3 regions of the Pseudoalteromonas sp. NFXS39 genome follow, and region 3 is predicted to be linked to each of the others. Evidence: predicted binding sites of a transcription regulator. Region 3 holds the regulator's gene; each other region holds the start of a gene.

Region 1 (8,057 bases), on a different contig from region 3:
TTCGGTCATTTGGGCAACCTCTTCAACTACAAAGTTTTTGAAGGCACAGCGATAGCCATCACGCTTTTTAAGTATGGTATACCAACTCAGTCCCGCTTGTGCTGACTCTAAGGTTATAAACTCAAATAAACGGTGATCATCATATAATGGCACCCCCCATTCTTGGTCATGATAGGCCACATAATCTTCTTTGCTGGTATCGAGCCATGGGCAACGACAATGGTGTTCTTTTGGCATTATTCCCTCGCGATTGTCATTTTTTTGTCAGTGTTGTTTTTGTCTTTAATTTATTGAAATAAAACAAAAATAAATTTGGTACGAATTGTGCATTTAGCTAGGTAGACACGATTTTTTGAGTATTGATTATGGCCTTAGCAAATGTCCTAAAACCACAATTTATCACAGCCAAACAATATAACCCATGCTTACTACAAGAAGAGTATGTGGGTGAGTTGAGCGAGTTGCGCCAACAAGCCAGCTGGTTGGGTCATTTGGTGGATACTATGCCCGCAGGTGTAGTTGTTTTAGATGGCCGAGGTATGATCGCGAAAGCAAATCAAATTGCCATTGATATGCTAGGTGAGCCACTTGAAGGTGAAAAGTGGTTTAGCGTTATTCAACGTTCATTTCGACCACAACAAGATGATGGGCATGAAGTATCACTCAAAGATGGACGTTTAATTAAGCTTGATATTACTGCGCTTGCCCCAGAGCCAGGACAGTTAATTTTAATGACAGATTTAACTGAAACCAGACGTTTACAAAAGCGGATGGCACATATGCAGCGCTTAAGTGCGCTTGGCAAAATGGTTGCTTCGCTTGCTCATCAAGTCAGGACGCCGCTATCTGCTGCCATGTTATATGCCGCAAATTTAGGCTCAAAGCGTCTCCCAGAAAGTTCTCGTGGTAATTTTCATACAAAGCTAATGTCGCGTTTAAAAGATTTAGAAACCCAAGTGAATGACATGCTGTTATTTGCCAAAAGTGGCGAGCAACAAGTGGTTGAAAGTGTGTCGATGCAGCAGTTACTTAATGAAGTAAAAGCGGGTGCTGATGCTATGGTTGCTCAAAATAACAGTGAACTTAGCGTGAACTTACCAGAGCCAGATATTGAAATTGTGGGTAATAAAAGCGCTCTGGCGAGCGCTATTCAAAACCTGATCCATAACAGTATTCAAATCATTGGCTCTGAGGCTGTGGTAACACTGAGTGCTGAGCGTGACGAAACTAGCGAAAACTGTGTTCGCATCAGTGTCAGTGATAATGGCCCAGGTGTTGATTTACGCCATGCCAACAAATTATTCGAACCTTTTTACACTACCAAAAGCCAAGGCACGGGGCTTGGACTTGCAGTTGTAAGTTCAGTCGCCAATGCGCACCAAGGACGGGTTGAAGTGACTAATAATGCTCATGGGGGAGCATGTTTTAGTTTGATCTTGCCAATTAGTGCAGAACCAATGTCAGCGGAGGCAAAATGAATACTAACTCTATTTTAGTCGTTGAAGACGACGCAGGCTTACGAGAAGCGCTAATCGATACCCTTGAAATGTCGGGTATTGATTGCGTTGCTGCAGATAGCGCTGAACAAGCGATGATCTTGCTTAAGCAAAATAGCTATTCATTGGTTGTTAGCGACGTGCAAATGGGCGCTATGAGCGGCCTTGACCTACTACGTAGCATTAAACTTAATTATCCTGAGCTTCCGGTATTAATGATGACGGCCTATGCCACCATTGATGATGCTGTAGAAGCAATGCGTCTAGGCGCGATTGATTACATGGCAAAACCGTTTGCCCCAGAAGTGCTTCTTAACATGGTGAGCCGTTATTTGCCTGAAAAGGAAAAAGAAACTGATGGCCCAATTGTTGCCGATCCATCGAGCATTAAACTATTAGAACTTGCGAGTAAAGTTGCGCGCTCCGATGCCAGTGTTATGGTACTCGGCCCAAGTGGCTCGGGTAAAGAAGTGTTGGCTCGTTTTATCCACGACAAATCAAATCGTAGCGATGCCCCCTTTGTTGCTATTAACTGCGCGGCTATTCCGGAAAATATGCTTGAAGCAACCTTATTTGGTTACGAAAAAGGGGCGTTTACCGGCGCTATTCAAGCCTGTCCTGGTAAATTTGAGCAAGCTCAAGGTGGTACCATCTTACTTGATGAAATTACTGAGATGGATTTAGGCTTACAAGCTAAATTACTGCGTGTACTTCAAGAGCGCGAAGTAGAGCGCTTAGGCGGACGTAAAACTATTGAACTTGATGTTCGCGTACTCGCCACAAGTAACCGAGATTTAAAAGAAGCGGTGAGCGAAAATCTATTTAGAGAAGATTTATATTATCGCTTAAATGTGTTCCCGCTAATGTGGAAACCACTAGCTGAGCGTCCTGGCGATATTATTGTATTGGCTGAGCATTTGATAGAGCGTCATTGCCTTAAAAGTAAAGAGCCTATCGCTCAACTAAGTGAGAGTGCGAAACAAAAGCTGCTATCGCATGCTTGGCCAGGTAACGTACGAGAGCTTGATAACGTTATTCAACGGGCGTTGATATTATGTGATGGTAATAGTATTCATCAAGACGATGTTTTTATTGAAGAGTTGTTATCTGCGGATATCAAGCCAGTCGCTATGCCATCACACAATGCACCGGCTTATCAAGAGCAGCCTGTAGAGGTTAATTTAGATACCGTGCCACAAGTAAGCGAGCAAGGTAATTACAAAGACGAGCTGAAAGATAAAGAGCATCGTATTATTTTAGAAACCTTAGCGCGCTGTAATGGTAAGCGTAAAGAGGTTGCAGAAACCTTAGGTATTAGTCCACGCACTTTACGTTATAAACTGGCGCAAATGCGAGACTTAGGTATAGCCTTACCTGCATAGATTCCTTCCAAAAAGTTAAGCAAACAAGCTCACATTTTTGTGAGCTTGTTTGCTGTCAAAACTCTGACAAACCAAGATTACTACTTAAGTTGTTGAAATTTTTGTGTTTATTTTGTGGCACGGTTTGTGCTTTATCAGTTCATAAGTAAACTGCATTGTCAGAGAGTATTATGAAAGTTCAAAACAGCGCATTATTTCAAGAAATGCAATCTATGGCCTTAGAAGCAGGCCGTAGCAACTCAATTAATAATTTACCAACACAAACTCAGCCAACATCGTCGGCACAGTTTGGTGATTTACTTACTAATGCACTTGATACAGTGAATGGCTTACAACAAGACGCTAAGCAAAAAGTAACGGCAATGGAAATGGGCGACCGCAGTGTTTCTTTAGCTGATGTGATGATTGCTTCGCAAAAGTCATCAGTGGCATTTGAAGCAACGGTTCAGGTTCGAAACAAACTTGTTGAAGCTTATAAAGAAATCATGAACATGCCTGTGTAACTAGGTAGTGGAGAATTATTGTGGCGCAATCTAATCAATCAACTGATCTAGCCTTAGCAGGCGGTGGTATCGATTCAACCGATACCGATGATCAACAAGAGCAAAAGTCAGGCTACCTAAGTGCCTTAAACGGAGTAGACGTTTTACGTCAGGTTACCTTAGTGATTGCTTTGGCAATCTGTTTGGCTATCGCAATTTTCATTATTATTTGGGCTCGTCAGCCAGATATGCGTCCGCTTGGTAAAATGCCAACGGAAGAGCTTATTCAAACGTTGGACTTTTTAGACGCTCAAAAGATTGATTACGAACTCGATGGTAACGTCATCTCTGTTGAAGAAGGTGAATACCAAAACATAAAGCTATTGATGGCTCGTGAAGGCCTAGAGCAAGCGCCAAGCTCAGGTACTGACATCATCATGCAAGACATGGGATTTGGTGTAAGCCAACGCCTTGAACGTGAACGTTTAAAACATGGTCGTGAGCAACAGCTTGCGCGTACCATCGAAGAGCTAAAAAATGTTACTCGCGCCAAAGTACTTTTAGCTATTCCAAAAGAAAACGTATTCGCTCGTCGCGAAAAACAGCCCTCAGCTACAGTAGTGCTAACCTTAAAACGTGGCCGTTCGCTTGATGGTGAAGAAGTTGACTCAGTGGTTGATATTGTTGCCTCAGCGGTACAAGGTTTATCGCCAGAGCGTGTTACCGTGACTGATCAAAATGGTCGCTTACTTAATTCTGGTTCACAAAACTCACTCGCGGCACGCTCTCGTAAAGAGTATGAAATTGAGCGTAAGCGTGAAGAAGAGTACTTAAATAAAATCGATAGTATTCTAATTCCTGTAGTGGGCTTAGGTAACTATACTGCACAAGTCGATTTAAACATGGATTTCAGCGCAGTCGAAGAAACACAAAAACGTTATAACCCAGATTTACCGGCAGTGCGCAGTGAAACAACTTTCGAAGAAAATAACATAGGTGGCCTCGCTGTCGGCATTCCTGGTGCGCTAACTAATCAGCCGCCAGTAAACTCTAATATTCCTGAAATTGCTGGCCAAGGTAGTGCGGGTTCAGCAACGAATCCTAGCCGTTCGCATAAAGAAGCAACACGCAACTACGAGCTTGATACAACTATTTCGCATAAGCGTCAGCAAACCGGTGTTATCCGTCGCATAAGCGTTTCAGTTGCCGTTGATTATGTGCCGCAAGTGGGTGAAAACGGTGAAACAACCATGGTTCCTCGCTCTGTAGAAGCATTGTCAAATATTCGTCGCTTACTACAAGGTGGTGTTGGTTTTGATATGCAACGTGGTGATGCACTTGAAGTTGTAACAGTACCATTTGTTCGTGAAGATGTTGGGGAAGCAATTGAAGTTCCGCTTTGGGAGCAAGATTGGTTCATGAAGATGCTACGCTTAGCATTAGGTGCTCTGGTTATCATTGTATTGATTGTCTTTGTAGTAAGACCTATGTTGAAACGTCTAATTTACCCAGACGATACACTAGAGGAATATGATGAAGATGCATTAAGTGCTGGTGTAGATATTGGTGATAGCACGCTAGATATGCTAAATAAAGACTTTGACTCTGCTGCTGTAGGATTCTCAAGTGATGGTACACTACAGCTGCCAGACTTACATGGCGATGAAGATTTACTCAAAGCAGTTCGTGCATTGGTTGCAAATGAACCAGAACTGTCTTCTCAAGTAGTGAAAGCGTGGTTAACAGAAGATGACTGATCAAGAACAAAAACAATTACCACCGGCGTTTGATGTTGATAAATTAGACGGCGTTGATAAGGCGGCAATCTTATTGCTGAGCTTATCAGAAGAAGATGCTGCGCAAATCCTTAAACACTTAGAGCCTAAGCAAGTGCAAAAAGTGGGGATGGCAATGGCTGCGCTTGATGATTTATCGCAAGCGAAAATTAGTGCAGTCCATAATTTGTTTATTGAGCAAATTCAAAGCTTCAGTACCATTGGCTTCCAGTCTGAAGACTTTATCAAAAAAGCGCTTACCGCAGCGCTTGGTGAAGATAAAGCCGCCAGCCTTATTGACCAAATTGTCATGGGGTCAGGTGCGAAAGGTCTTGATTCACTGAAGTGGATGGACTCAAAACAAGTGGCGAATATTATTCGCAATGAGCACCCTCAGATTCAAACCATTGTTTTATCTTATTTAGAACCAGAGCAATCAGCAGAAATTTTGTCGCAATTCCCAGAGAAAGTGCGTTTAGATTTAACTATGCGTATTGCTAATCTTGAAGAAGTTCAACCGGCAGCATTACAAGAGTTGAATGAAATCATGGAGAAACAATTCGCCGGTCAAGCTGGTGCGCAAGCTGCGAAAATGGGCGGCTTGAAAGCTGCTGCTGATATCATGAACTACCTAGATACCAATGTTGAAGGTCAGTTAATGGATTCAATCCGTGAACACGATGAAGAGATGTCGCAGCAAATCCAAGACCTTATGTTTGTCTTTGAGAACTTAATGGATGTTGAAGACCGTGGTATTCAAGCGATTCTTCGTGAAGTACAGCAAGACGTATTAATGAAAGCAATTAAAGGCACAGATGAAGCATTGAAAGAGAAAATTTTAAGTAACATGTCAAAACGTGCCGCTGAATTACTCGCTGATGATCTTGAGGCGATGGGCCCTGTTCGTATTAGTGAAGTTGAAGCTGCACAGAAAGAAATTCTTTCTACGGCACGTCGTTTGGCTGACTCAGGCGAGATTATGCTTGGTGGCGGTGGTGGTGAGGAGTTCCTGTAAGCCATGAGTAAGTCTTCTTTTCATACCGGACGTCCAGTGCATGCCAGCGAAGCTGCTGATGAATTACTTGAAAACTGGCCAATCCCTGAAGTTACGCAAGATACAAAAAAACTTGCTGGGCGCTCAACTGCATACGGCACGCCTCTAGCTGATTTATATCGTAAAGAACAGCAAAAACAACAAGCTGACGAACAACCAGAAGAGCCTGAAATCCCGTCATTGACTATGGCTGAACTTGAAAAAATCCGTCAAGATGCCTTTGAAGAGGGGCTAAAGCAAGGCCATGAGCAAGGTTACATAGACGGTTTTGAAAAAGGCGCTCATGAAGGTAAAGAAGCGGGGTTTAAAGAAGGTGTTGAGCTTGGTAAGGAGCAAGGCCAAGAAGAAATTAAGCCTATTTTAGAAGAGCAGCTCACTAACTTGAGAAGCTTGCTCGATAGCCTTTCTCAGCCTTTATCTAAAGTAGATGAAAGTGCAGAAAAGCAGTTAGTGCAGCTAGCGGTCATGTTAACTGAAGTATTAGTTTATCAAGAAATTAAAACTTCACCAGAAGTCATTTTGCATGCTTTAAAGCAGGCTATTGACGCTTTGGGTGAAGAACAAGCGAAAGTACGTATTCACTTACACCCTGATGATATCGATTTAATTACCCAAAGTTATGGCGAGCAAACCATCGCAGATAATCATTGGCAGTTAATCGCAGAACCCACATTAGATCGTGGTGGCTGTGAAATTAAAACCCCACAATCATCCTTAGATATGACAATTAAGACCCGCGTCAAAGAAACGTTGGAAAACTTTTTGCATAGCAGTGGTATCTAACACTTTTTAGGCTCATTATGAGTGCTCAATCTATGACTCTAAGCGAACGCTTACAACGCTATGAAAAACATATCAAGGCTCCCAAACCTGCTGTTGCTGGTATTCTGACGCGTGTCGTTGGTTTAACACTTGAAGCAAAAGGGCTTAGAGCACCGGTTGGCAGTCAATGTAAAATTGAGACCATCAATGGATTTGTTGATGCTGAAGTGGTTGGTTTTAATGACCAAACACTTTACTTGATGCCGAATGATCATATCTCTGGTGTACTGCCAGGTGCGCGAGTTATTCCAAAAGTAAACGAAACAGGGTTGCCAGTAGGAATGAGCTTACTTGGCCGAGTGGTGGATGGTCTCGGTCGGCCGCTTGATGGCTTAGGTGCCATAAATGCTGAGCATCATCTAAAGTTTGCACAAAGTCCAATAAACCCGCTGGCAAGACGTCCTATTAGTCAGCCTATGGATGTAGGTGTTCGAGCCATCAACTCCGTTATTACTGTAGGTCAAGGCCAGCGTATGGGTCTGTTTGCAGGCTCAGGTGTCGGTAAATCAGTGCTACTAGGTATGATGACTCGCGGCTCTGAAGCTGATGTAATCGTTGTTGGCCTTGTGGGTGAGCGTGGTCGTGAGGTAAAAGAGTTCATTGAAGAAATTTTAGGTGTTGAAGGTCGCAAGCGCTCGGTGGTAGTTGCCGCTCCAGCCGATGCCTCGCCATTAATGCGTTTAAAAGGTTGTGAAAGTGCAGTGACCATTGCTGAATATTTTCGTGATCAAGGTCTTAACGTGTTGTTATTACTTGACTCTGTTACCCGTTATGCCATGGCGCAACGTGAAATTGCCTTAGCGGTTGGTGAGCCTCCAGCTACGAAGGGTTATCCGCCTTCAGTATTTGCTAAACTGCCTGCGCTGGTGGAGCGTGCCGGTAATGGTGGTGAAGGGCAAGGTGCGATCACCGCGTTTTTCACTGTGCTTAGTGAAGGGGATGATATGCAAGACCCAATTGCTGACTCTGCCCGTGCTATTTTAGACGGCCATATTGTTTTATCTCGAGATTTAGCCGACAGTGGTCATTATCCTGCTATTGATATT
Region 2 (8,057 bases), on a different contig from region 3:
AACCGCAGCCATATCGATGTTGCTTGGAGTATTGCTATCTCGCGTCGAGAAAGCTCTTTTGCGCCAGATGCACGCTCTCATGCCAATGCTCATGGTTTGATGCAGTTGTTACCAAGTACTGCTAAGTATATGAATAAGAGTACAGTGTCACGCAGGCAGTTATATCAGCCTCGTACTAATATACGTCTAGGTAGTGAATATTTGCAGTATTTGAAAAAGAAAAATCATGGCAATGAAATCCTTGCTACGGCTTCTTACAATGCAGGTTATCATCGCATTAAACGCTGGATCCCAGAGCAAGCAATGCCAGCTGAACTGTGGATAGAGTTAATTCCTTATACCGAAACACGAAACTACGTTAAGAATGTGTTTGCCTACAGACAGGTTTATCACACTCGATTAGGTCGTGACGGCAATGTATTGGCACCGATCCTAGATATGTCGATGGGTGGTTAAACAAGATGTGTCACACTATCCTCCCTCAGTTGGGGGATAGTGCTGGCTATGTTAGACTGCTAACAAGTTAAATTTACTAAAGATGGGTTTACTATGGATAAATTAGCGGTGTTATACGCCGAACATATTGCAACCTTGCAACAACGCACTCGTACAATCACAGAGCGTGAAGGTTTAGAAGGGTTAGTAATTCACTCAGGTCAGGCTAAACGTCAGTTTTTAGATGACATGTATTATCCGTTTAAGGTGAATCCGCAATTTAAAGCTTGGTTACCAGTAATCGACAACCCACATTGCTGGATTGTGGTTGATGGTGCATCTAAGCCAAAACTGATTTTTTATCGTCCTGTGGACTTTTGGCATAAAGTGCCTGACGAACCGCGTGATTTTTGGGCTGAGTATTTTGATATTGAATTATTAGTACAGCCAGATCAGGTCGAAAAGCTGCTTCCTTATGATAAAGAAAAATTTGCCTATATCGGTGAATACCTAGAAGTAGCACAAGCGCTGGGCTTTAGCATTATGAACCCAGAGCCAGTAATGAATTACCTACACTTTCATCGCGCTTATAAAACCCAGTACGAGCTTGAGTGTTTACGTCAAGCTAACCGAATCGCGGTAGATGGCCACAAAGCTGCACGTGATACTTTTTTTGCTGGTGGTTCAGAGTTTGATATTCAGCAAGCTTACCTCATGGCAACGCGTCAGAGTGAAAACGAAATGCCTTACGGTAATATCGTTGCGCTAAATGAAAACTGTGCAATTTTACACTACACGCATTTTGAGCCTAAAGCGCCGCATTCACATCATTCTTTTCTTATTGATGCTGGTGCGAACTTTAATGGCTATGCGGCTGATATCACGCGTACTTATGACTTTAAAAAGTCGGGTGTATTTAGCGATTTAATTAAAGTAATGACAGAGCATCAAATTGCTTTAGGTAAAGCATTAAAGCCTGGCTTGTTATATGGTGAATTGCATTTAGATTGCCACCAGCGTGTAGCGCAAGTGCTAAGCGACTTTAATATTGTGAAATTACCAGCAGCTGAAATTGTTGAACGTGGTATTACTTCTACTTTCTTCCCGCATGGTCTTGGTCATCACCTTGGCTTACAAGTACACGATATGGGTGGCTTTATGGCTGATGATACTGGTGCACACCAAGCTCCGCCAGAAGGTCATCCATTCCTTCGTTGTACTCGATTAATTGAAAAGAACCAAGTATTTACTATTGAACCTGGTTTATACTTTATCGACTCATTATTAGGTGACCTTGCGCAAACAGACAACAAGCAGTTCATAAACTGGGAAAAAGTTGAAGCGCTTAAGCCATTCGGTGGTATCCGTATTGAAGATAACATCATCGTTCATGAAGATAGCCTAGAAAACATGACCCGTGATCTACACTTAGATTAACGATTTAGGTTAGTGAATATCGGGGCCATTAGGCCCCATTTTTTTAGATAAGCAATTATGTCTGAATACCAATATCCGGCTGAGCCGGTTTTTTACCAAGAAGAAATCAAAAAAAGCACCTTTATTGTGCATATTGCCCACACCCCAGATCTTGCGGCAGCAAAAGCCTTTATCAAAGAGATTCAAGATAAATACAGCGATGCTCGTCATAATTGCTGGGCGCATGTTGCAGGGAACCCCGGTGGTAGCCATGTATATGGCTTTTCGGATGATGGGGAGCCTAATGGCACTGCCGGCAAGCCAATGCTAAATGTACTAACTGGATCTGGTATTGGTGAAATTACAGCGGTTGTAACCCGTTATTTCGGTGGCATTAAGCTCGGTACTGGTGGGCTTGTGCGCGCCTACGGTGGTAGTTTAAATAATGCGATGCGTGAGCTTAAAACTATTACCAAAGTACCTAGTGTTGAGCTGATAGGCCAAAGTGATTACAGCGTACAAGGGGCTATAGAGCAGCTATTAAAAAATCAGTATCAGGTGCTTCATATCGAAAAACAGTTTGCAGAAAACATCACTTGGCAAATCGAAATCGATAGTCGTCAGGCGGAGCAAGCGGTTGATGATATTCATGAACTGACTCACGGTGCAGTTAGCCTAAAAGTCAGAAAAGTTTGAAATCTAAAAATAATACATTGCGTTTACTTACAATTAAGGCTGTAAGACAATAAACTGTATTAGCTAAACAATTAATAAGAAAGCGATACGCCTAGATGCAATTTCGTACCATAATAAAAATTCTCGGCCAGCTGGTGGCGTTATTTAGTATCACTATGGTGCCACCGGCACTCGTGTCTTTGATCTACAAAGACGGTGGTGGTGTGCCATTTGTTCTCGCTTTCATTTTTAGTGTAGTGATTGGTTTAGCGGCTTATTATCCAAACCGCCATGAGCATGGTGATTTAAAAGCTCGTGAAGGCTTCCTGATTGTCGTATTGTTCTGGTTGGTACTAGGCACCTTCGCAGCGGTACCTTTAGTGTTCTTACAAGAACCTAATCTTTCGCTAGCGGACTCTGTATTTGAAGCTTTCTCAGGGCTAACAACCACAGGGGCCACCGTACTTACAGGCATTGAATACCTACCTAAATCAGTCCTATTTTACCGCCAACAATTACAATGGTTAGGTGGTATGGGGATCATCGTACTCGCGGTGGCGGTCCTGCCTATGCTAGGCGTCGGTGGCATGCAGCTATACCGTGCAGAAACACCGGGTCCGGTTAAAGACTCGAAAATGACGCCGCGTATTGCTGATACGGCAAAGCATCTTTGGTATATCTATGTGTCGCTTACCATTGCTTGTACGCTGGCATATTGGGCTGCAGGAATGGATTGGTTTGATGCAATTTGTCATGCCTTCTCTACTATCGCGATTGGTGGATTTTCTACTTATGACGCATCAATGGGGCAGTTCGATAGCCCTGTAATTAATTTTATTTGTGTGGTGTTTTTGCTTATTGCGGCAATTAACTTCTCGCTTCACTATGCGGCGGTATCGTCACGCAGCATTCGGGCCTATTTACGAGACCCGGAATTTAAAGTGTTTTTATTGATTCAATTAGCATTGGTAATTGTCTGCTTTACAGTGTTGTCATCAAATAATATTTATGCGGATGGTGATGAGACTCTTGATCAAGCCATGTTTCAAGCTGTGTCAATGAGTACAACAGCAGGCTTTGCGACCGATAACTTTTCGGCATGGCCACTGTTCTTACCAATTTTACTTATCTTTTCAAGCTTTATTGGCGGCTGTGCAGGTTCTACCGGTGGCGGTATGAAAGTAGTTCGCGTGTTCTTGTTATACTTGCAAGGCATTCGAGAGCTTAACCGCCTTGTGCATCCTCGTGCTATCTACTCAATTAAATTAGGCCGAAAGGCACTGCCAGATAAAGTTGTCGAAGCGGTTTGGGGGTTCTTCTCTGCGTATGCTTTGGTGTTTGTCATTATCATGTTGGCGCTGATGGGCACTGGTATGGATAACATCAGTGCATTCTCTGCTACAGCTGCTTGCTTAAATAACTTAGGCCCAGGTTTAGGTGAAGTCGCTGCTCATTACGGGGCGATTTCAGATACGGCAAAATGGCTACTTACTATTGCAATGGTATTTGGTCGTTTAGAAATATTCACCCTACTAGTACTGTTTACGCCTACCTTCTGGCGAGGCTAACCAAAGCAAGGTGATTATCAAGAAGTGGAGGCATTACTGTGCCAAAAACTCAAAAACAACGCAATCTTGAGAAACTAACCTGTATCCCTGCAGGTAGCTTGGTGGATGTTGAAATTACCACACCAACCGACAGTAAACGGGTAAAAACAGAATTTATTGGTTTGATGAATGATCAGTACATCATTCTTAACTATCCATCAGCAAAGCGTTTAGCGAATAGTAGTGATGTCATTAAAGACGGTGTAATGGTCGTTATACGCGCCGTACTTGAAGCGGGAGGTGGGCAAGTGATTGCTTTTCGTCAGCAAATAAACGCCTTGGCATCGCATCCACATCGCTTAATTTTTCTCGACTTTCCTCAGCAAGTACAGCTTTATAGCTTGCGTAGTGAAGCGCGTATTCCTACGTTATTCCCTGCAAACTTAGTGATTGCAGAGCAAACACTGGCGGGACTTATTAAAGATATTTCACTTACGGGCGTGCAGTTTGATATTAATAGCAGTAACGACTTAACCGCTTTTAAAGGACAAAGCTGTCAAATCACACTCAGTAAACGAGAGTTTAGTGGCACAGTATGTAGCGTTCGCAAAAGAGCGGGTGGTTTTATGCTGGGTGTGCAGCTTGATACAAGTGAAGATGAGATGAAAGCGTTTATGAAAGAGCACTTAATTGACCTTTCGGTATTAGACAGCTAATTCCGGCTACCAATTCGCCATTTTGCAACAAAATGGCTATTTTCCCCGATTTAACCCTATAAATATCAAAATTAATTTATAAATAAATTCAAACAATCAATAAAATCAATGTGTTATGAGTTAAATTAATTTCGATTTTTTTCTTTAAATTTCGTTGTTCAGATAGAGTTTATTTTCGAACACCTCATTTTTTTGTTTTCTAATCCGAGTTAATCGTTATTGTCTCCATTTTAATCTTTATAACTTATTGATTTTAAAGGGAGCGTAAAACCAATCACTGAGCCTGTTGCAAAACAGCAACAAATAAATCGCTCTATTCATCATAAATTCTCGAAATTTCAATTCAAGATACTGATTTTATTATTCTTTTTAACTTTGGCATTGAAGTTGAAATAGTCTAAGCGAACACAGAGAAAAACTGATTCAGGAAAATTTCCTCTATCACAGTTGAGACAACATTGAAGGAATAGTGATTATGAAAACGTTACACAAAACTTTAGCACTTGTAGCTCTTGCAACCTCATCAGCAGCGTTTGCCGCTGATTTTGACACACTCGATGTGAATGGCGATGGCGCTATCAGCAAAAGCGAAGCATCAGTAAGCGAAACGTTAATGAGCCAATTTAAAGAGCTTGATACAGACGGCAATGGTGAGCTGTCTAAACAAGAGTACTCTAAAGCTTAATTTCATTGTAAGGACACATTGAAAAGGACTTCCTAACTCAAGACTACACACTTTGAAGGAATGACATTATGAACACAGTAAATAAAACATTAGCACTTATGGCACTTGTATCTTCATCAGCAGCATTTGCAATGAGTGATTTCGATACCCTAGATGTTGACGGCAACGGTGTTATCAGCCAAAGCGAAGCGTCTGTTGATGCAGAGCTAATGAGCAAATTCAGTGAATTAGACACTGACGGTAACGGTGAGTTATCGAAACAAGAATTTTCTAAAGCTTAATGTGATTAAGCAAAACCAGTTTATCTAGCTGATTAGTTCTGAGCTGCCAAAGACAGCCTAAGTGGATAAGGGAATCCATGAAAGAGGACAACACTGGAAGTGCGATCAGCTAACACTCTTAATATTGAAGGAATATCATTATGAAAACAGTAAACAAAACATTAGCTTTAATCGCACTTGCATCTTCTTCAGCGGCTTTTGCAGCAACTGACTTTGACACCTTAGACGTAGACGGTAACGGCGTGATCAGTAAAAGTGAAGCGGCCGTTGATGCAAAAATTATGTCGCAGTTTAAAACCTTAGACGTGAATGGTGACGGTGTTCTTACTGAAGCAGAATTTTCAGAAGCAGAGTAACGTAATTAACTCGTAATAAACCAGTTTCCACTAAACAAGGATCTCAGAAACGGATTTCACTCTTTTCAAATTTTAAGGTAATTATTATGAAACAGTTAAGCACAACAATCGCAATTTTAGCACTAGCAACATCATCGGCAGCTTTTGCACAAGGTGTAAGCTTTGCAACTTTTGACACCGACGGTGATGGCGTGATCAGTAAAGAAGAAGCGTCTGCAAATATGCAGCTTGAAAAGTTATTTCCAAAGCTAGATAGCGATGGTAATGGCGAGCTTTCGAAAGAAGAGTTCGCACAGATTCAATAGAATCTTTTTGAAAAGTTAGGTACTTTCACTTCAAGAGTCGTAAAGCAGCCGTTATGGCTGCTTTTTTCGTTTATAAGCTCTCGTTTACAAGAAGATCGCACTTACCTGAAACAGCTTTTCAACAACCGTAATATGCTTTTTATCAATCAAAAACATGATTACGTGGTCACCAGACTGAATAACGGTATCGTCATGGGCAATCAGTACATCATCGTTACGCACAATAGCACCAATAGTTGTTCCTGCTGGTAGCTTGATATCTGCAATTGCTCGGCCAACAACTTTAGAAGTATGCTCATCACCATGAGCGACAGCTTCAATTGCTTCTGCTGCACCTTTACGTAACGAATAAACATTAACAATGTCACCACGGCGAACATGTGTTAATAGCGCCGAGATTGTTGCTTGTTGGGGCGATATAGCAATATCAATCTCACCACCTTGAACTAAATCAACATAAGCGCCACGCTGAATAAGCACCATGGTCTTTTGTGCGCCCATACGCTTTGCCAGCATCGCAGACATAATGTTTGCTTCATCGTCGTTAGTGACTGCGATGAATACATCAACTTGTTCAATATGTTCTTCAGATAACAGCTCTTGATCAGAGGCATCGCCACAAAACACCACGGTGTTATCAAGCATTTCAGATAGCTGCGCAGCACGCTCTTTATTGCGCTCAAGCAGTTTAACGCTGTGGTTCTTCTCAAGTGAACGAGCAAGACCCGCACCGATATTACCACCACCGGCAATCATGATCTTTTTGTATGAACGTTCGAGTTTTTGAAGTTCATTCATTACTGCTCGAATGTGCTTGGTTGCTGCGATAAAGAATACTTCATCGTCAGCTTCAATAACGGTTGTGCCAAGCGGCTTTATAGCTTTACCTTGACGATAAATAGCCGCTACACGGGTTTCGACATTCGGAATATGTTCTTTCAAGGCCGAAAGTGCATAACCAACCAGCAAGCCACCGTAATACGCTTTCACCGCAACCAGCGATAACATGCCATCAGCGAATTGTAATACTTGTAAAGCACCCGGATAATCGATTAAGCGACGAATATATTTAGTCACCAACGCTTCAGGAGCAATGTAGTGATCAACAGGTAAGTCATCGTTATGGAATAGCTTCTCACGATACTTTAAGTATTGCTCTGAGCGAATACGGGCAATTTTGGTTGGTGTATTAAAAATACTATAGGCCACTTGGCAAGCAACCATGTTCACTTCGTCAGAACTGGTTACGGCAATAATCATATCGGCGTCTTCGGCACCTGCACGACGCAATACATCGGGATGAGCACTGTGGCCAGTAACACCTTGTAAGTCATACTTATCTTGTAACTCTCGCAAACGGTTACCGTCGATATCGACAACGGTTATCTCATTTTGCTCACCGACGAGGTTTTCTGCCAATGTGCCACCAACTTGTCCGGCACCGAGTATGATTATTTTCATAGCTTGTTCTTATTAGTGTTTTTTAACTAGCTTTGCGTAGTAGAAACCATCACTTTCACCAGGCAGTAATTGTAGGCCAGGTAAAGTAGGGGTGTCGTTTTCATGCAAAGGTATGTGTTCAGCACTTTGATTATTGGCAAGGAACTTAGCAACTTGTTGTTGGTTCTCTTGCGGTAATAC
Region 3 (8,057 bases):
CGCAGGCGATGCCACCCCAATCGTTAACGAAACGCAAAGCATTAAAGATGCGTTAATTGAAATGTCAGCCAAGGGCCTTGGTATGACTGCGGTAATAGGTGCAGACAAAAAGTTAGCCGGATTATTCACCGATGGTGATTTACGCCGTATTTTAGAGCAGCGCATTGATATCCATAGTACTGCTATTAGTCAAGTGATGACTCGTTCATGTACTACTGCGCGCCCTGACATGCTTGCAGCTGAGGCATTGAACATTATGGAACGTAAACGTATCAATGGTTTAATTGTGGTAGATCATAGTAATACGCCTATTGGTGCCCTTAATATGCAAGACCTATTAAAAGCAGGAGTTCTTTAAGCAATGACATTCGCCGAGCTTTACCAGCCTCTTAGCCCTGATGTGAGTCAGCGCGCACAAAAAGTAAAATTGCTAATCTGCGATATTGATGGTGTTTTTTCTGATGGCCGAATTTATTTAGGCAATGATGGCGAAGAACTTAAAGCATTCAATACAAAAGATGGCTTTGGTATTAAAGCGCTCATAAATAGTGGTTTTGAAGTGGCAGTCATTACTGGCCGCCATTCACAAATAGTTCAGCAGCGAATGACTAGCCTAACAGTTCAGCACATTTATCAGGGACAAGAAGATAAGCTAATTGCTTATCAAGAGTTAAAGGATAAACTGGGGCTAACTGATGAGCAAATTGCCTATATTGGTGATGATGGTCCAGACTTACCAGTAATGGAAAAAGTAGGGTTTGCTGTTGCTGTTAACGACGCACACCCACTAATTAAAAAGCTGGCTCATTACACCACATTATTACCAGGTGGCTTTGGAGCCGTGCGTGAATTAACTGATTTACTGATGTTAGAAAACGGTAAGCCGTTAACTAGCGATGGAACCAGCGCATGAATATAGCCCGTATTTTACTGAGTGTTGTTTTTGTTTGTTGCATGGTGTGGTTGTGGTATCCGTACTTTAATCAATCAGCAGACACAATAACTAGTGAAGACGAGATCATTGCAACGCCTGATTACACTGCGGTGGCGTTAAAGCAAACTGCTTATGACGAGCAAGGAAAAATCAGTCATAAAGTAGCTGCGGCTAAAATGGAGTTGTATCAACAATTAGGGTTTACCTTTTTTGAGCAACCTGTATTTACTATTTATGGCGACCAGCAGGTTTGGCAAGTAAAAGCCAAAGAAGCCACTTTATACGAAAATGATCAGCTGATTTTTGAAGGGGATGTAGTTGCTAAAAACTTAACCCATAACGGTATGATCGAAGATATAAAAGCAGAAAACATTAATGTCGACATTAATAAAATGACCATGTTTTCAAAGCAACCTGTAACACTAACAGGACCGAATTTAAAGATTACCGGTAAAGGCTTAAAAGCCGATTTAAAAACCGAAATTGTTGAGTTAACTAACCATACACGAACCATATACTATGACCAATAAACTGAAGAAATTACTCCTGATCCCAAGCTTATTGATTGCGTTTTCCGGCACCGCTGCCGAGCAAACTGGCGCACAAATTAGCATTAGCTCAGATCGCCAAGTTGGTAAACTAAAAGATGGCGTTGGCATATTTGAAGGTAACGTAGAGATCGTGCATGGTAATCGTCGTATTACAGCAGAACGTCTTGAAGCACACGGCGGTGATACCGAAGGTACAGTAGAGCTAATTATTGCAACAGGCAAACCAGCTTACTTCGAAGAAAAACAAACGGATGGTTCCGTAATGAGCGCCAGTGCTGAAGAAGTTCGTTATGATGTTGCGAAACGCTTCTTAACCTTAAACGGTGAAGCTGAAGTTACCCAAGCTGGTCAAAAAGTAACAGCGAAAAGCATTACCTATGATATGGCTCAGCAGCTTATCAGTGCTGAAAAAGACGAAAACTCATCAGATCGTGTACACACTATTTTAGTACCTGTTGAAAATAAAAAAGACAATAAAGGCCAACCATGAGCACATTAAAAGCAGAGCTTTTAGCTAAGAGCTACAAAGGCCGCCAAGTGGTTAAAAATGTCGGTCTGGAAGTTGAAGCAGGCAGTATTGTTGGCTTGCTTGGCCCAAATGGTGCTGGTAAAACCACGACTTTTTACATGATTGTAGGCCTAGTTCCGAGCGACAAAGGTAAAATTAGCATCGATGATAACGATATTACCCTTTTGCCAATGCACAGCCGTGCGAGGTTGGGTATTGGTTATCTACCGCAAGAATCTTCGATTTTTCGAAAGTTAACAGTTTACCAAAACTTGATGGCTATTTTAGAGACTCGTAAAGATCTAAATAAAACCACGCGGGAAGAAACTCTAAATAGCTTATTAGATGAATTTAGCATCCAACACATCCGTGATAGTCAAGGTATGGCGCTATCTGGTGGTGAACGTCGCCGCGTTGAAATTGCTCGCGCATTAGCCGCTAATCCTAAATTTATCCTTTTAGATGAGCCTTTTGCTGGTGTTGATCCAATTTCAGTGTTAGATATAAAGAAAATTATTGAGCACCTAAAAAATCGTGGTATTGGTGTACTAATTACTGACCATAATGTTCGAGAAACCCTTGATGTTTGTGAAAAAGCCTACATTGTTTCTCATGGGGAGCTAATTGCATCAGGCACACCTGAGCACGTATTAGCTGACCAAACTGTACGCGATGTTTATCTAGGCGAGCAATTTAGGCTGTAACCATTACGCCACCGACTAGAGCATCTGCTAGACTTATAACAATGACAATAAATCGATAATAACTTAACTGTCTTTGCACAGTTATCGATAACTTAAAAAAAGGATTGTTAGGGATACATGAGGCAATCATTACAGCTGCGCATGGGCCAGCAACTTACAATGACTCCACAACTGCAACAAGCTATTCGTTTGTTGCAGCTCAGTACATTGGATCTCCAACAAGAAATTCAAGAGGCGCTAGATAGTAACCCTTTACTTGAAGTGGAAGAAGCGGATTACAACGAAGAAAGCATCGGCAAAAATGAGCAAAAAGCTGAATCTGACGATGTGCAAGTCAGCGCTTCTGCAGACGAAGCACCTAGCGAATATGAACAAGAAAGCAGTGATGCTCTAAATAAAGACACTGTAAGTGACGATTTAGCCATGGATGTTACATGGGATGAGTACATGAGTGCCGCTCCATCAACATCATCAGGGCCAATGCCAGAAGATGAATCTATTTATCAAGGTGCATCGACCGAAACCCTTCACGAATACCTTATGTGGCAATTACAGCTAACTCCCTTTAGTCCGACTGATGAAGCGATTGCTGTGGCAATTGTTGAGGCTATCGATGACTCTGGTATTTTAACGGTAAGCTGTGAAGATATCGTCGAGAGCTTTAATCAAAATAGTGATGAAGAAGAAATCGAACTTGATGAAGTCGAAGCGGTCCTAAAGAGAATTCAATTGTTTGATCCTGTCGGTATTGGCGCGCGTAGTTTACAGGAATGCCTGTGTATTCAACTTCGCCAATTCGATGCAAACACGCCATATTTAGCTGAAACTAAAATGGTTTTATCTGAGCATATCGAATTATTAGCGAGTCGCGACTATCGAACTTTGATGAAAAAGACTAAGCTTAAAGAAAATGAGCTTAAAGAAGTAATGACGCTAATTCACAGCTTAAACCCTAAGCCTGCGGATAGCATAGTACGCGAAGAGTCTGAGTACGTCATACCTGATGTATCAGTGAAAAAAGTAAAAGGTCGCTGGGTGGTTGAGTTAAACCCAGATAGTATGCCAAAGATTAGAGTGAACAGCCAATATGCGGCTATGTCTCGCTCTGTTAAATCAAGTAGCGACAGCCAATTTATTCGCTCTCACTTACAAGAAGCAAAGTGGTTTATTAAGAGCTTAGAAAGCCGTAACGATACACTATTAAAAGTGACCAACTGTATCGTTCAACAACAACAAGCTTTCTTTGAGCATGGCCCAGAAGCAATGAAGCCGATGGTGCTAAATGATGTTGCTGAAATGGTCGAAATGCATGAATCGACGATTTCACGAGTAACAACGCAAAAATATATGCATACCCCTAGGGGTATTTTTGAGTTGAAATATTTCTTCTCAAGCCATGTCAGCACTGAAAATGGTGGTGAGTGTTCTTCAACAGCAATACGCGCTTTAATCAAGAAGTTAGTCGCTGCAGAAAACTCGGCTAAACCATTGAGTGATAGCAAAATTGCAGATATATTGGCTGAGCAAGGAATTAAAGTAGCTAGACGTACAATTGCAAAATATCGTGAGTCTCTAGCAATACCTCCGTCTAATCAGCGTAAGAGTTTGATTTAGACGTTTTACATAGAAGGAAAAATGCTTATGCAACTAAATTTAACTGGTCGTCATGTAGAAATCACTGATTCATTAAGAGACTATGTAAACACCAAGTTTGCGAAACTAGAAAGGCATTTTGACCATATTAATAATGTTCATGTCATTCTAGATGTAGAAAAATTAAGCCAAAAAGCAGAAGCAACTTTACATGTAAACGGAGGCGAATTGTTCGCTTCTACAGAACATCAAGATATGTACGCAGCCATTGACTCGTTGATCGATAAGCTTGATCGCCAAGTCATTAAACACAAAGAGAAATTAGCTCGACATTAAATTATGAAACTAAGTTCACTTACTAATCAGGACTGCAGCAAAGCTGCGGTCCTTTTTAATAGCAAAAAAAGAATTCTTGAATATATCAGCGAACTGGCTCACCAGCAGCTTCCTCATTTATCTCAACAAGATATCCTAAATGCTTTACTCAACCGAGAGAAGCTAGGTAGCACCGGTATTGGCCGAGGTATTGCTATTCCACATGGCCGAATGAGTGGCGCCGATGAACCTCAGGCGTTTGTCATAGTGAGTGAATCCCCAATCAATTTTGATGCAATTGATAATCGCCCTGTTGACATTTTCGTAGCACTCATCGTACCAGATGGTGACTCTCAGCTTCATCTAAAGACCTTATCAACAATTGCTGATAGACTTAAAGATAAAGAGTTTTGTAAACAGCTGCGTAGCGCTACTACCGATCAGCAACTGTTTCAGGTTATATCAGCAGAGGCATAAATGGAATTAATCATTATCAGCGGTCGCTCAGGCTCAGGTAAATCGGTCGCTTTACGAGTACTTGAAGACTTAGGTTATTATTGCGTTGATAATATTCCAGTCAATTTACTGCCTTCGCTCGTGCGTAGCGTATCAGATAACTACGATAAAATAGCGGTCAGTATTGATGTGCGTAACCTTCCAAAAGAGCAGCAAGAATTTAATGATATTCTTGAGTACCTTCCTGGTTTCGCAAATCCAACACTTTTTTACTTAGACAGTGATGACCAAACCCTGATAAAACGCTTTTCAGAGACTCGTCGTTTACACCCATTATCCATTGATTCTTTGCCACTTGATCTGGCTATTAAACAAGAAAAAGTCTTACTCGATGTGTTGATCACTCGTGCTGATTTTATGATTGATACCACAGATCTCAGTGTTCATCAGTTAGCAGAATCAATTCGCGAAAAGATTTTGGGTAAAAAGGATAAAAAACTGATTATCACTTTTATGTCTTTCGGGTTTAAACACGGTATTCCAAAAGAAGCTGATTACGTATTTGATGCACGTTTTTTACCTAACCCACACTGGGAACCTGATTTGAAGCCGCTAACGGGTCTAGATCAACCAGTAAAAGATTACTTAGCTAGCCACAGCATAGTGCAAAAGTTCACATGGCAAATTCAAACATTTGTGCAAACATGGCTACCACATTTAGAGCGTAACAACCGAAGTTACCTTACCATTGCCATTGGTTGTACTGGTGGCCAACATCGCTCTGTTTACTTAGCGCAAACAATTGGTGAGAGTTTTGCTAAAAGCCATGACAATGTAAAAATTCGCCACCGTGAACAAGACATTTAATTAGGCACTATTATAATGCGCGCTGAAGATACCTTTTTAATTCAAAACAAACTCGGCTTACATGCTCGCGCAGCCACTGTTTTAGCCCAATTAGCACTACAATTTGATGCTAAAATTACGCTTTATCAAGACGATAAAGAAGCTGAAGGTGACAGCGTATTGGCGTTAATGCTACTTGAAAGCAGTCAAGGTAAAGAAGTTAGAGTCGTTTGTGAAGGCCCTGATGCTGATGCAGCATTAACTGCAATCGGTGAATTAATCGCACAGCGCTTTCACGAGCAAGAATAGCATTTGCTAAGCCTTCAAGATTTACGGTAAACTTAATTAGGATATTTGAAATTCCCTTTAAATATCCTACTTTTATATCGCTCGCTTTTCTAAGTTGCAAAACTCTTAATAAATTTATCACAGTGCGACGATATCTCTGCAAATACACCACAAAGCAACTATGCTGTATTTGCTCAGCCTATATAAACTTTTTTCAGTTGTAAGGACGCCAATGCCAGAAGCCTTTGAACAAGATTACCCACTACAACAACTCAAACAAGTGACCAAGTCACTCAATAGTGGTCAATTTGTTCAAGTGCGCGGTATGTTAGCCAAAACGGCGCCTTGTGATACAGCCCTTTTACTTGAGTCTTCTCCCCATAAAATTCGTCGTATGCTTTGGCAGCTGGTTGATCCAGATGTGCGTGGTGATGTTCTAGAAGAACTGTCTGAAGATGTACGTCTTGGTATTATTGCGCAGATGGAACCTGAGCACATTGCTGCCGCCACCGAGGACATGGACGACGATGACTTAGGTGAGGTTTTACGTAGCCTTCCTGATACCGTATATCAAGACGTAGTTAGTGCAATGGACTCGCAAGATAGAGAAAGGGCTACTCAGGCACTTTCTTATCAAGAGCGCTCTGCCGGTGCCTTGATGAACAGCGATACGGTAACAATTCGCCCAGATGTTACTTTAGATGTAGTGCTACGCTATTTACGCCTACGAGGTGAGCTACCAGAAGGTACTGATGACTTATACGTTGTTGATAAGCATAACTGCTTCCTAGGAGCACTTTCGTTAACTACACTGCTGACAAGCCCATCTGATAAAATTGTTCGCGATTTAATGGATGAAGATTGTGAGTCTATACTTATTTCAATGGATGAAAGTGATGTAGCACAACTTTTCGAACGTCATAACTGGATTTCAGCCCCGGTTGTTGATGACAACGCACACTTGCTAGGTCGTATTACCATCGATGATATCGTTGACGTAATCCGCGAAGATGCTGAACATAGCATGCTAAGCCTCGCTGGTCTTGATGACGAAGAAGATACCTTTGCGCCAGTGCTAAAAAGTTCGCAACGTCGCTCTATTTGGCTTGGAGTTAACTTATTAACCGCATTGCTAGCAGCAATTGTGGCAAGCTTTTTTGAAAATACCTTAGCAATTTTGCCTATTTTGGCAGTACTCAATGGTATCGTACCTTCAATGGGTGGCGTTGCAGGCAGTCAAACTTTAACACTGGTTATTCGTGGTATAGCCGTTGGCCATATTAATCAAACTAACCAACGCTTCTTATTACTCAAGGAATTAGCGATTGGCGCACTGAATGGCGTTATTTGGTCGATATTAATTGCCGGTGTTGTTGCCCTATGGCAATGGGACTTTAAGCTCGGTGCAGTATTAGCCTTTGCAATGTTTATGAACCTGGTTGCTGCAGGTATTGCGGGTGCAAGCATTCCATTAATTCTCAAGAAAATGAAAATTGACCCTGCCCTCGCTGGCAGTGTGGTACTCACAACCGTTACCGATATTGTCGGTATCTTTGCCTTCTTAGGTACTGCAACGTGGTTATTAATCTAATCTGAAAACGGCCCTTTAAGGGCCGTATTTATTTTTATTTACTTGCACGCTGCTTATTTTTACCAACTCTTGGTTTAGTATTGGCCTTTTTAAACTGGCTAAAACCGGTATGACGAGTCAGTGCCGCGCGGCCTTTACCGCCCTTCCCTTTAGCTGCTTTCTCGTTGCGACCTTCTTCCGGTACCAAACAGTTTGGCCCCTTACCGATTAGATTCGCTTTGCCCATTTTTCTTAGCGCTTCACGGATCATCGGCCAACCAGCAGGATCATG

The links. Region 3 encodes sigma-54, which starts transcription at its own class of promoters, with help from an activator protein. Its sites were predicted from a motif close to GTTGGCACGNNNNTNGNNT; they were not measured.
Region 1: the regulator sigma-54 is predicted to act here: its motif matches at 2,992-3,010, upstream of fliE (flagellar hook-basal body complex protein FliE).
Region 2: the regulator sigma-54 is predicted to act here: its motif matches at 5,164-5,182, upstream of J3455_RS19050 (EF-hand domain-containing protein).

The regions. Positions count from the first base shown of each region.
Region 1 covers NZ_JAGDEC010000002.1:181,110-189,166, forward strand. Annotated here, with positions in the region: gene J3455_RS04395 (DNA-3-methyladenine glycosylase I) at 1-237, opposite strand, end outside; gene J3455_RS04400 (sensor histidine kinase) at 366-1,478, shown strand; gene J3455_RS04405 (sigma-54-dependent transcriptional regulator) at 1,475-2,878, shown strand; gene fliE (flagellar hook-basal body complex protein FliE) at 3,049-3,381, shown strand; gene fliF (flagellar basal-body MS-ring/collar protein FliF) at 3,402-5,117, shown strand; gene fliG (flagellar motor switch protein FliG) at 5,110-6,150, shown strand; gene fliH (flagellar assembly protein FliH) at 6,154-6,972, shown strand; gene fliI (flagellar protein export ATPase FliI) at 6,990-8,057, shown strand, end outside.
Region 2 covers NZ_JAGDEC010000014.1:12,371-20,427, reverse strand. Annotated here, with positions in the region: gene J3455_RS19075 (transglycosylase SLT domain-containing protein) at 1-456, shown strand, start outside; gene pepQ (Xaa-Pro dipeptidase) at 550-1,872, shown strand; gene J3455_RS19065 (YigZ family protein) at 1,930-2,547, shown strand; gene J3455_RS19060 (TrkH family potassium uptake protein) at 2,643-4,094, shown strand; gene J3455_RS19055 (flagellar brake domain-containing protein) at 4,133-4,789, shown strand; gene J3455_RS19050 (EF-hand domain-containing protein) at 5,265-5,474, shown strand; gene J3455_RS19045 (EF-hand domain-containing protein) at 5,543-5,755, shown strand; gene J3455_RS19040 (EF-hand domain-containing protein) at 5,896-6,111, shown strand; gene J3455_RS19035 (EF-hand domain-containing protein) at 6,198-6,416, shown strand; gene trkA (Trk system potassium transporter TrkA) at 6,501-7,877, opposite strand; gene rsmB (16S rRNA (cytosine(967)-C(5))-methyltransferase RsmB) at 7,890-8,057, opposite strand, start outside.
Region 3 covers NZ_JAGDEC010000007.1:145,639-153,695, forward strand. Annotated here, with positions in the region: gene J3455_RS14390 (KpsF/GutQ family sugar-phosphate isomerase) at 1-358, shown strand, start outside; gene kdsC (3-deoxy-manno-octulosonate-8-phosphatase KdsC) at 362-913, shown strand; gene lptC (LPS export ABC transporter periplasmic protein LptC) at 910-1,464, shown strand; gene lptA (lipopolysaccharide transport periplasmic protein LptA) at 1,454-1,975, shown strand; gene lptB (LPS export ABC transporter ATP-binding protein) at 1,972-2,697, shown strand; gene J3455_RS14415 (RNA polymerase factor sigma-54) at 2,815-4,311, shown strand; gene hpf (ribosome hibernation promoting factor) at 4,339-4,626, shown strand; gene ptsN (PTS IIA-like nitrogen regulatory protein PtsN) at 4,630-5,082, shown strand; gene rapZ (RNase adapter RapZ) at 5,083-5,928, shown strand; gene J3455_RS14435 (HPr family phosphocarrier protein) at 5,944-6,216, shown strand; gene mgtE (magnesium transporter) at 6,428-7,786, shown strand; gene J3455_RS14445 (YgiQ family radical SAM protein) at 7,821-8,057, opposite strand, start outside.